DNA from 2 places in the Rhizobium sp. BK112 genome. Region 1 is predicted to be linked to the other one. Evidence: predicted binding sites of a transcription regulator. Region 1 holds the regulator's gene; the other holds the start of a gene.

What was found. The regulator LexA, encoded in region 1, represses DNA repair genes until DNA is damaged. The targets are predictions, from matches to a motif close to TGTTCNNNNTGTGTTCNG.
Region 2: a site for LexA is predicted at 3,375-3,392, ahead of FHT75_RS30615 (DUF3072 domain-containing protein). Genes of this name have one in related genera too.

What each region holds. Positions count from the first base shown of each region.
Region 1 is NZ_JACHYZ010000005.1:180,135-184,923, reverse strand. It holds gene FHT75_RS16285 (ComEC/Rec2 family competence protein) at 1-1,083, shown strand, start outside; gene lexA (transcriptional repressor LexA) at 1,064-1,783, opposite strand; gene FHT75_RS16275 (VOC family protein) at 1,981-2,877, shown strand; gene kdsA (3-deoxy-8-phosphooctulonate synthase) at 2,874-3,719, shown strand; gene eno (phosphopyruvate hydratase) at 3,942-4,789, shown strand, end outside.
Region 2 is NZ_JACHYZ010000016.1:31,598-36,386, forward strand. It holds partial or broken gene FHT75_RS36050 (hypothetical protein) at 1-50, opposite strand, end outside; gene FHT75_RS30600 (response regulator) at 437-802, opposite strand; gene FHT75_RS30605 (glycosyltransferase family 2 protein) at 1,221-2,354, shown strand; gene FHT75_RS30610 (DUF1236 domain-containing protein) at 2,420-2,707, opposite strand; gene FHT75_RS30615 (DUF3072 domain-containing protein) at 3,143-3,358, opposite strand; gene FHT75_RS36055 (SDR family NAD(P)-dependent oxidoreductase) at 3,477-3,731, shown strand; gene FHT75_RS30625 (nucleotidyltransferase and HEPN domain-containing protein) at 4,038-4,789, opposite strand, start outside.

The DNA of each region.
Region 1 (4,789 bases):
GCCTTCCTGAAGCTGCCGATCGTCAGGCCTTTCGTCGCGGTTGCGGGGTTCTTCGGCGGTGTCTTCCTGACCTCGCTGATCGGCGGTTTCTCCACCGCACTGTTTTCGATCGAGCATTTTCATCGCCTGACCGCCTACGGCCTGCCGGCAAACCTCGCGACGATGCCGATCATCTCCTTCATCATCATGCCGGCCGGGTTGCTGGCGATGCTGCTCATGCCTTTCGGTCTGGACGTTTTGCCTTGGAAGATTGTCGGATTCGGCCTCGATCTGGTGATCGCCGTCGCCAAGACCGTGTCCGGCTGGGGTGGCGACATCGGCATCGGCCGCTTGCCCGCCTGGTATTTCGCGGTCGCCGTGGCAGGCTTCCTGCTGCTGACGCTGCTCCGCACTCGGCTGCGCCATATGGGCACGTCGATCATGTCAGTCGCAACGCTCATCCTGCTGCTTCTGCCGGTTCCCCGGCCGCCGGATCTGGTGATTTCGGAAGATGGCAGTCTCGTCGCGGTCGTCGAGGCGGCGGCAATGGCCTCCAACCGTGAAAACCCGCCGGATTTCATCTTCGACCAATGGCAGCGCGCGCTGGTCCTGCCGGCGCATGACCCGCCGAAGATGCTGGATGGTCCTGCTGTCCCGCCAGCGGGAGAGGACCGCCGCGTCAAGCTCTCCCGCGATCAGCAGAACGAAGCGAGGGCGGCGATGCGGGCGGCTGCAGCCGGCGGTGACGCAAACCGCTTTTCCTGCGTCAAGAAGGCCTGGTGCATATCAAGGCTTGGCAACGGTCATGTGGTCGCCGTCATCGACAACGCCGCCTATCTCGCTCCGGCCTGCGATGCGGCCGATATCGTGGTAACGTCGGTCCGCCTGCGTTTCAACAGCTGCCGCTCAGGCGCGACGCTCTTCACCGGCGAGACGTTGCGCCGGACCGGTTCCGTCGAGCTGCGGTTCGCGGAGGCCGGCATGGAGGTCACAACCGCATTCGATGATCTGTGGCGGCCATGGATCCGCCATCGCGCCTATGACTGGCGCAGCAACAGCTTTGTCGAAACCGGCCTGCAGGGTGTCAGTGATAGCGGCGAATAAGGCCGACGAGTTTGCCCTGCACCTTGACGCGGTCTGGCCCGAAGATCCGGGTCTCGTAAGCCGGGTTGGCCGCTTCCAGCGCGATCGAGGCGCCCTTGCGGCGGAAGCGTTTGAGCGTCGCTTCTTCGTCGTCGACGAGAGCAACGACGATGTCGCCAGGGCTTGCGGTGCTGCCATTGCGGATGATCACGGTGTCGCCGTCGAAAATGCCGGCGTCGATCATCGAATCACCCTTGACCTCCAGCGCGTAGTGTTCACCGGAGCCGAGCATATCGGCCGGAACGACGATGTCGTGGGTGTTGTTCTGGATTGCCGAGATCGGAACGCCGGCGGCGATCCGGCCCATGACCGGCACGGAGACTGAGTTGCCATTGTCGGCGACGGGTTTTGCAGGAGCGGGAGTGGCGACCGGCTGGGGCTTGCCCAGGCTGCCCTCAATGACGCTCGGCGAAAAGCCGCGCCGGGGCTGGATGCTGGGGCTATAGGCCTCCGGAAGCTTGATGACCTCGAGTGCGCGGGCCCGGTTCGGTAGGCGGCGAATGAAGCCACGCTCCTCGAGCGCAGTAATCAGCCGGTGAATCCCGGACTTCGAAGCGAGATCCAGGGCGTCCTTCATTTCGTCGAAAGACGGCGGAACGCCGGATTCCTTCATGCGCTCATGAATGAAGAGGAGAAGCTCCTGTTGTTTGCGCGTGAGCATCGACGTTGTGACCCCGTGATTGAAACAAATCCAGAACAGACACTATATGTTCCATATGTGTTCCGCAAGTAGCTAAATTTCCGTAAAACTTGGCGCCAACTCGTTGAGATTTTTATTTTCATTCGCCGGATTGGCCGACAAGTCTTGCCTTGCGCGGCACTGTCGCACATCTCTGCCGTGTGAGGAGAGGGGATACCATGAACGAGCATTCCGCCAAACCACGCCCGCTGGATCATGTCGTGCTGCCGGTCGTCAATATCGATCTGGCGCGCGAGAGGCTCGGCAAGCTGGGCTTTACCGTTGCCGCCGATGCGCGTCATCCCTTCGGAACGGAGAATGCCTGCGTCTTTTTTGCCGATAAGACCTATCTGGAGCCGCTCGGGATTGCGAGCGTTAGGGAAAGTGAAGCATCGGCGCGGCAAGGCAATGTCTTCACCGCCCGCAACCGCGCCTTCCGATTCCGCTGCGGCGAGGAAGGGCTTTCGGCGGTGGCCTTCGGCAGCGAGGATGCCGATATCGATCATCGGAATTTCGTCGGCGACGGAGCGAGCGCCGGCGAGATGCTGGCGTTCAGCCGGCCGATGACGATGCCGGATGGTTCTGAGAGCATTGCCGGCTTCAGGCTGGCCTTTGCCGGCGACCTGCGCGCGCCCGATCTCTTTCTCTTCACCGTCGAGCGCGTCAATCCGCTGCCGGCCGACCGCGGCGCGCTGGAGGCGCATGCCAATGGCGTCACCGGCATTGCCGAGGTGGTGCTTTGCGCGCCCGATGCGGCTGCCTTCGCCGCCTTCGTCAGTCTTGCCAGCGCGCAATCGGCAGTCGAGAACACCGGTTTCGGCGTCAAGATCGCGGCGTCGAATGTGAAAATCAGCCTGATGACGCCGGAGGGTTTGGAGGCCTATTTCGAGGTCGCCGTCCCATCCGCCGACCGCGGCCTGCGCGGCCGGGCGATTCTCTTCGCTGTCGCCGATCTTGCCGTGACAGAAGCGCATTTGGCTGCTAACGGGGTGACATATACGCGCATGAACAATCGCATTCTGGTGAAGCCCGCGCCCGGGCAGGGCACGCTTTTCGCCTTCGAGGAAACACGATGAGCACAGATACGAATTCCCAAGTCAAGATCGGCGAGGGCCAGGGCCAGGTCACCTTTTCCAACACCGGCCGCCTGTCGCTGATTGCCGGCCCTTGCCAGATGGAGAGCCGCGACCACGCCTTCATGGTGGCCGGCACGCTGAAGGAGCTTTGCGGAAAGCTCGGCATCGGCCTCGTATACAAGAGCTCCTTCGACAAGGCGAACCGCACTTCGCTTTCGGCCGAACGCGGCATCGGCATTGAAAAGGGCATGGAGATCTTTGCCGACCTCAAGAAGGAATTCGGCTTTCCCGTCCTGACCGACGTTCATACCGCCGAACAATGCGCCGAGGTGGCAAAGACCGTCGATGTCCTGCAGATCCCGGCCTTCCTTTGCCGCCAGACCGATCTTCTCATCGCCGCCGCCAAGACCGGCCGCGTCGTCAATGTCAAGAAGGGCCAGTTCCTCGCTCCCTGGGATATGAAAAACGTCCTGAAGAAGCTCAACGCCAGCGGCAATCCGAACGTGCTGCTGTGCGAGCGCGGCGCCTCCTTTGGCTACAACACGCTGGTTTCCGACATGCGTTCGCTGCCGATCATGGCGTCGATGGGTGCTCCCGTTGTTTTCGACGCCACCCATTCCGTGGCGCAGCCGGGCGGGCAGGGCGATTCCTCGGGCGGCCAGCGGGAATTCGTGGAAACGCTGGCGCGCGCAGCGGTGGCGACCGGCATTGCCGGCGTCTTCCTCGAAACCCATCAGGACCCCGACAATGCGCCTTCCGACGGACCGAACATGGTCTATCTCAAGGACATGCCGCGGCTCCTCGAAAAGCTGCTTGCCTTCGATGCGGTCGCCAAGGCCTGATTACCCAGCTTGACGTTCAACAGTCTGACACGATCGCGCTATAAGCATGTCGCGCAAAACCAAAGAGCAAGGCGCGGACCAAGCGAATGTTAGAGATCGCGACGCGCTTTCGCCCACATCGGAACGCTGGTTCGAAGGCTGGCAATTGCGGCATTGTAATTTGCTCGCCTTCGATTAAGACAGGTTTCGAACGACTTATCACCCACTGAGCAGGAAGAACCCATGACTGCAATCACCGATATCATCGCCCGCGAGATTCTCGATAGCCGTGGCAATCCCACCGTCGAAGTCGATGTCTATCTCGAAGACGGCAGCATGGGCCGTGCGGCTGTTCCCTCGGGCGCCTCGACGGGCGCGCATGAGGCGGTCGAACTGCGCGACGGCGGCAAGCGCTACCTCGGCAAGGGCGTCCAGAAGGCGGTCGACGCCGCCAACACCGAGATCTTCGATGCGATCGGCGGCATCGACGCCGAAAACCAGATCCAGATCGACAACATCATGATCGAGCTGGACGGCACGCCGAACAAGTCGCGCCTGGGCGCCAACGCCATCCTCGGCGTGTCGCTCGCCGTCGCCAAGGCTGCCGCCCAGGCCTCCGGCCTGCCGCTCTACCGTTATGTCGGCGGCGCTTCCGCCAGCCTGCTGCCGGTGCCGATGATGAACATCATCAACGGCGGCGCCCATGCCGACAACCCGATCGATTTCCAGGAATTCATGATCCTGCCGGTCGGCGCCGATACGATCGCCGAAGCCGTGCGCATGGGTTCGGAAGTCTTCCATACGCTCCGCAAGGAACTTGCCGCACAGGGCCACAACACCAATGTCGGCGACGAAGGCGGTTTCGCACCGGGCCTGAAGAGCGCTTCCGAAGCCCTCGACTTCATCGTCAAGTCGGTCGAAAAAGCCGGCTACAAGCCGGGCGAGGACATCTACCTCGGCCTCGATTGCGCCTCGACGGAATTCTTCAAGGACGGCAAATATGTTCTCGAAGGGGAAGGCCGCACGCTCGAATCGGGCGCCATGGCCGAATATCTGGCCGAACTCGCCGCCAAGTACCCGATCATCTCGAT
Region 2 (4,789 bases), on a different contig from region 1:
GAGGCTGAACTACCGCCTTGGGAGCAGCGATCTTCATGGTTGGCGTTGTCGGAATATCGTCCTCCTGTTCCGTCCCTCCACGGAGCTTCATGTTACTTCAGGCCTACCATGAGAAGCAGGTCCTGGGAGCGCCAGTCAGACTTAGGTCCGTCTTCCCCTGGGCGCTATCTCGCTTAAATTTTCCTCATCCTTGTTGAGAGGACACCAGGGAGGTTTTAGCAATGTTGCTGTATCCAGTCAGAACCTCCCTGGTGAAGCGCTGTCGATCCATGTCGGGCGTCATGGGGAGTTCCCGAGCGTAGCCTCCGTTGAAAAATTCGAGCACAGCCGCTTCATACGATTGCGGAGTGGGCAAGTGCATCTCCTGACAGACAACAGAATGGTGTCGGCAGCATTGGGTTCGGGGGAGGAAGCCGATCAACGGCGCCTCAAGCATTCAGTGGAAGGTGTGCCCGCTCGCGACGCGATGCGTTCTTGCGCGAGCGTTCTTGGCTGCCATGGACAACGCATCAACTATTCTATCGGAGCTCGCCGGTTTGGCGACGACAGCTCGGCCCTCCGGGTTCACGGTGAAATACACCACCCCAAGTCCGAATTCGGCAGAGAGGGCGCGGGCAATGGACGGCCCGGTGATTCCATCCCCAAGCCGGACGTCGATGATGGCGATGTCTGCTGCGGAGCCGAACTCCAAAGCTTCCGACATGTTCCCCGCGATGCCAGTGATTTCAAATCCGGCGTCGATCGCGACGCCTTCAATCACCAGAGCGGTTCCGGGTTCGTCTTCGACGATGAGCAGGCGCATGGTTCGTCTCCGGAGCGGCTAAAAAATCGGCGCGGCGCTCTCTGGCGTCGCCAATCGAAAACACCGCCCACCACAAGCCGTTCCACGTGTAGGACTTCAGTCTCAAGTACCCCCAACCAAGGTCCGGGATCCGGATGCCTCACTGAGATCACGCGTCCGCGCCCTGTGCGCGATCCGCGCGAACGAAGTGTCCGAGGACCAGACCTTGATGTCAGGCCCGAACGCTTCCAGTCGTTCACCAACGTGCGGCTGACATATCTAGACTCTTCTACCAAAGTAGAAGGGTCTACGTCGGACCAAAGTCCGTTTGCGCCCGCAGAACAAAGTCGGAGTGTAGGCGTGTTGAAGGCGAAAACGGCAATGCAGTCCCTTCATCCCTACGAAGTATCCTTATGGTTGACGTGGCGAGAGATCTGCAATGCTTTCGTATACAGATGAGCATCGAGGGGACACACTCTGTTCTGACCGGCCTCTGGTCGCAGTAGTCATCCCGGCCTTCAACGCTTCCACCTATATCGAGCGCACGCTTCGGTCCGCTATGCGCCAGACCTACGCCGCCCTGGAGATTATCGTTGTCAACGACGGTTCCACGGACGACACCGCAAAACTCGTCGAGCAGATAGCGATGTCGGACTCGCGGATCCGCCTCCTGTCCACACCCAACCGCGGTGTCGCCGCCGCAAGGAATACTGGGATCGAGGCATCATCAGGTCAATTCGTGGCATTCCTTGATGCGGACGATCTCTGGCACCCAACGAAAATCGAAAAACAGGTGAAGGCCCTCAACCGGTTGTCCTCGCATTGGGCCGCAGTCTACACGCTGCATTACATCATCAACGAGGACGACGAGATCATTCGCCCAGGCAGTTCCGATGTCGCAAGAGGATACATCTATGCCCGGCATCTGAACGTTAAGTATATAGGGAATGGAAGCGCGCTTCTCGTCCGGCGGAACGCCGCGCTTGCGATAGGTGGGTTCGATAGCTCATATGCAGCAGCCGGTATGGGAGGCTGCGAAGACCTCGATTTCGAGCTCAAGCTGGCCGCACGCCACTTCATAGAAGTCGTTCCCGAACGGCTGGTGGGATATCGAAAGCATCCCGGCAGCATGTCTTCCGATCACCTGCGAATGGGCAAAAGTGCTCTGGAAGTCGTCAGGCGCTCGCTGGCCGCAAATCCGCAGCTCCCCCGATACGCGATCGGAAGCGCAATCGACGCCACGCAAAAATATGCGTTTTGGGAATTCCGAGAAGCGCGGAGAACCTTTCTGTCACTCTTGACGCTTCGGCCGATATTACGAAGCGACCCGCGTTTCGTGGTTCGGCTTGTGCTCGAGAAGGGTCTGCGCGGAATACAACACTGTCTTCGCCTCGGGACGACAAGCCGGCAAGATCAACCGCGGACGATGAGGTCGAAATTCGACGAACAACTTGCTCCTTCGTGTCTGGAATGCCCAAAGGAAACCCCGCGGTTGCGACGTCGTTTGATGCGGCTGGCTGCGGTGGATGCCAAGCTGAATTCAACTCTCGCGGCCCGAGCGAACGGCACCTAATGCGGACGAAGGTGCAATGATAGAGGAATCGCGGGCCTGGGAAGCAGGCCCGCGATGCTTCCAACTTATTTGATGACCTCAATCACCGTGCGGGTCTTCGGATTGACGAGCACACGCTTTTTGTTGACGACCACATAACCGTAATCAGGTTGATCGGGGATCTTGTGGATCTCGACCGTGTCAGGAAATGCCGTACCGACTGCGACGTCACCTTCAAAGGTGACGGACGGTGTTTCCTGTTTTTCGACATAGGTCCTGACCTCGCCAGGAACGACGACCGTCGTCGTCTGCGCGACCGCAGCTCCTCCGAGTGACAGAAACAGCGCTGCCGCAGAGATGACCAGTTTTTTCATTTTATCCTCCCAGGATCTTGAATGTCCCGGTAAACTCCATCTCCGAGATATAGTTCCTTCCCTACATGGGATGCCTGCGGGCATGCTTGAACAGGCGATGTTGGCGCCCTCTCCCGTGCTCGGGGCGGCACAATCTAATCGAGGGTGCGGGCACGGTTTCCGCAATCTCTGGGCGACCGGAGCGAGCGGCCCAGCGGCACCGCCGCGTCTTGACATCGGGCTCTCTACGGGAACCAGGATCGTCGATGTTGCTCACAGCGATCACCACGCCGGGCTCACCGAGCAAGTTCTTTGCGCGGAAATTCGCGCGGAGGAACTGAGCCGAGTTGTAGGTCTGACTTGGTCTTTTCCTTTCGCCGTCGTGCGATCAAAATGGCGCGGTGTGTTCCGCCCTCGGCTTTCGGATTCAACCAATTCGTTATCGCACGCAGGCGCTCATTCCAAACCGAGCCACTGCTTTAGTTCGTCGATCCTCTTGGACGCTTCCGCCTTGGTCAGATCCTCCACGTAGGCGTCGGGCTGGTGCGCCTGTTCGGATAAGGTCTTCAGATAGGATCGCTGCGCCCCGGTCATCGGCTCGTCGCCGCTGACCCAGTCGTCGGGGTCCTTCTGTGTGTTGGACGATGGGTTGGTTTTCGGATTGTCACTCATAACGGCCTCCTGAATTCGTTCTCTAAACGTTCCAGTTAGTGCCCGGTTCCAGCTGCGTGTCGATCGTCGCGTTGGACTCTATCGTCGGCCTCTGATCGGACGTAAAGGCGGCATCTCATTGAGCGGAGGAAGCAATTCCGCTCAGGTCGCTCTATCGGGCAGCCGGCCCGAGCCTATCAGCCAATTGCAATCGGAGATCGAGGCCGGCGGCGGCACCGCCATCGCGATTGCCTGCGACATCGCCGACAACGAGGCGGCTGCCCAGACGACGATAACCCGCTTCGGGAAATTGGATGCCATGTTCGCCGACGCCGGCGTGCTTGGCCAGTTCAAGCCCTTAGCCGTCGCGGAAGCGACGAATTCGACGCGCTAATCGCTCGACCAACCTGAGCGGCACGTTCTTCACGATCAAGCAATGCCTGCCGTTTCTGGCCGATGGCAGCATTCTCATCAACGCGTCCTGGACGGCCGGTCGCGTGATGCCCGGCGCCGGAGCCTATCCCGGCACGACGGGCGCCCTACAGGCGATGATGCGCACCGTCGCGGTGGCGCAAGGTCTGCCGGGTAGGTTCACCCTCGGGCCTATTGAAGCCATTTTTGAGTTTGATCCAAGGCAATCGGTGCACACTGAGGGCCAAGGAGTTCATCGATTGAGTGGCGTGAGCCGGGCTGTCTACTCCTAGTGGCTGGCTTGTTTGACCTTTTCCAGGTGGTCGCGGCAAACCGTCTTGACTAGGCCGAGCAGCACGGTCGTCTGCTCGCTCAGCCAGGTGAGCGCCTCCTCGCTGATCTCATAATGTTTCGAATAGCGCGCCTTCACATAGGCCTCGTTCAATGTGTTGAACCATGCGCGTTCCTTGTGCTGATCACGCGGAAAGGCTTCCGCCAGGCGACGGTCCTGTTCCTCTGCGAGCGAGCGCAGAAATTTGATATTGTGCGATGGTGGGCCGTAATTGGTCAGAGTGAGCAGAACGCAGGAATAGGCTTGTTCGAGTGCTTGATGCAGGCTGAATGCGGACAGGTTTGACCAGGCGTCCCCGGTCCTTTCCGACTTGCTGAGTTGAAATTCAGCTGTTGCAAGAAATGCGCTGGCTTCGCTAAACCTTTGCTCAAAATGTTCATTCGCGACGCGGAGCCGATCCTCCAACGAAAGCGGTTCGGGCTCAGCCAGCGGCTCATCGTCGAGTTCGTAGAGGACGATGCCTTCCTTCCTGATGTCGGAAAAGAAATACTGCCCTTCCTTGAGGTAGGTATTCACCTCACGTCTGGAATGGACGATGAAGCTCACCGGCGTTTCGATCGAGGCTTCGTGAATCAGCCGATCGGCTGCCTTGTGCCAGTACTCGGCAAACTCGCAGAGCTTGCGGTTGTTGACGATGATCAAGAGATCGAAATCCGACCGATAACCTTTCATGGTGAAAGGTTCATCGA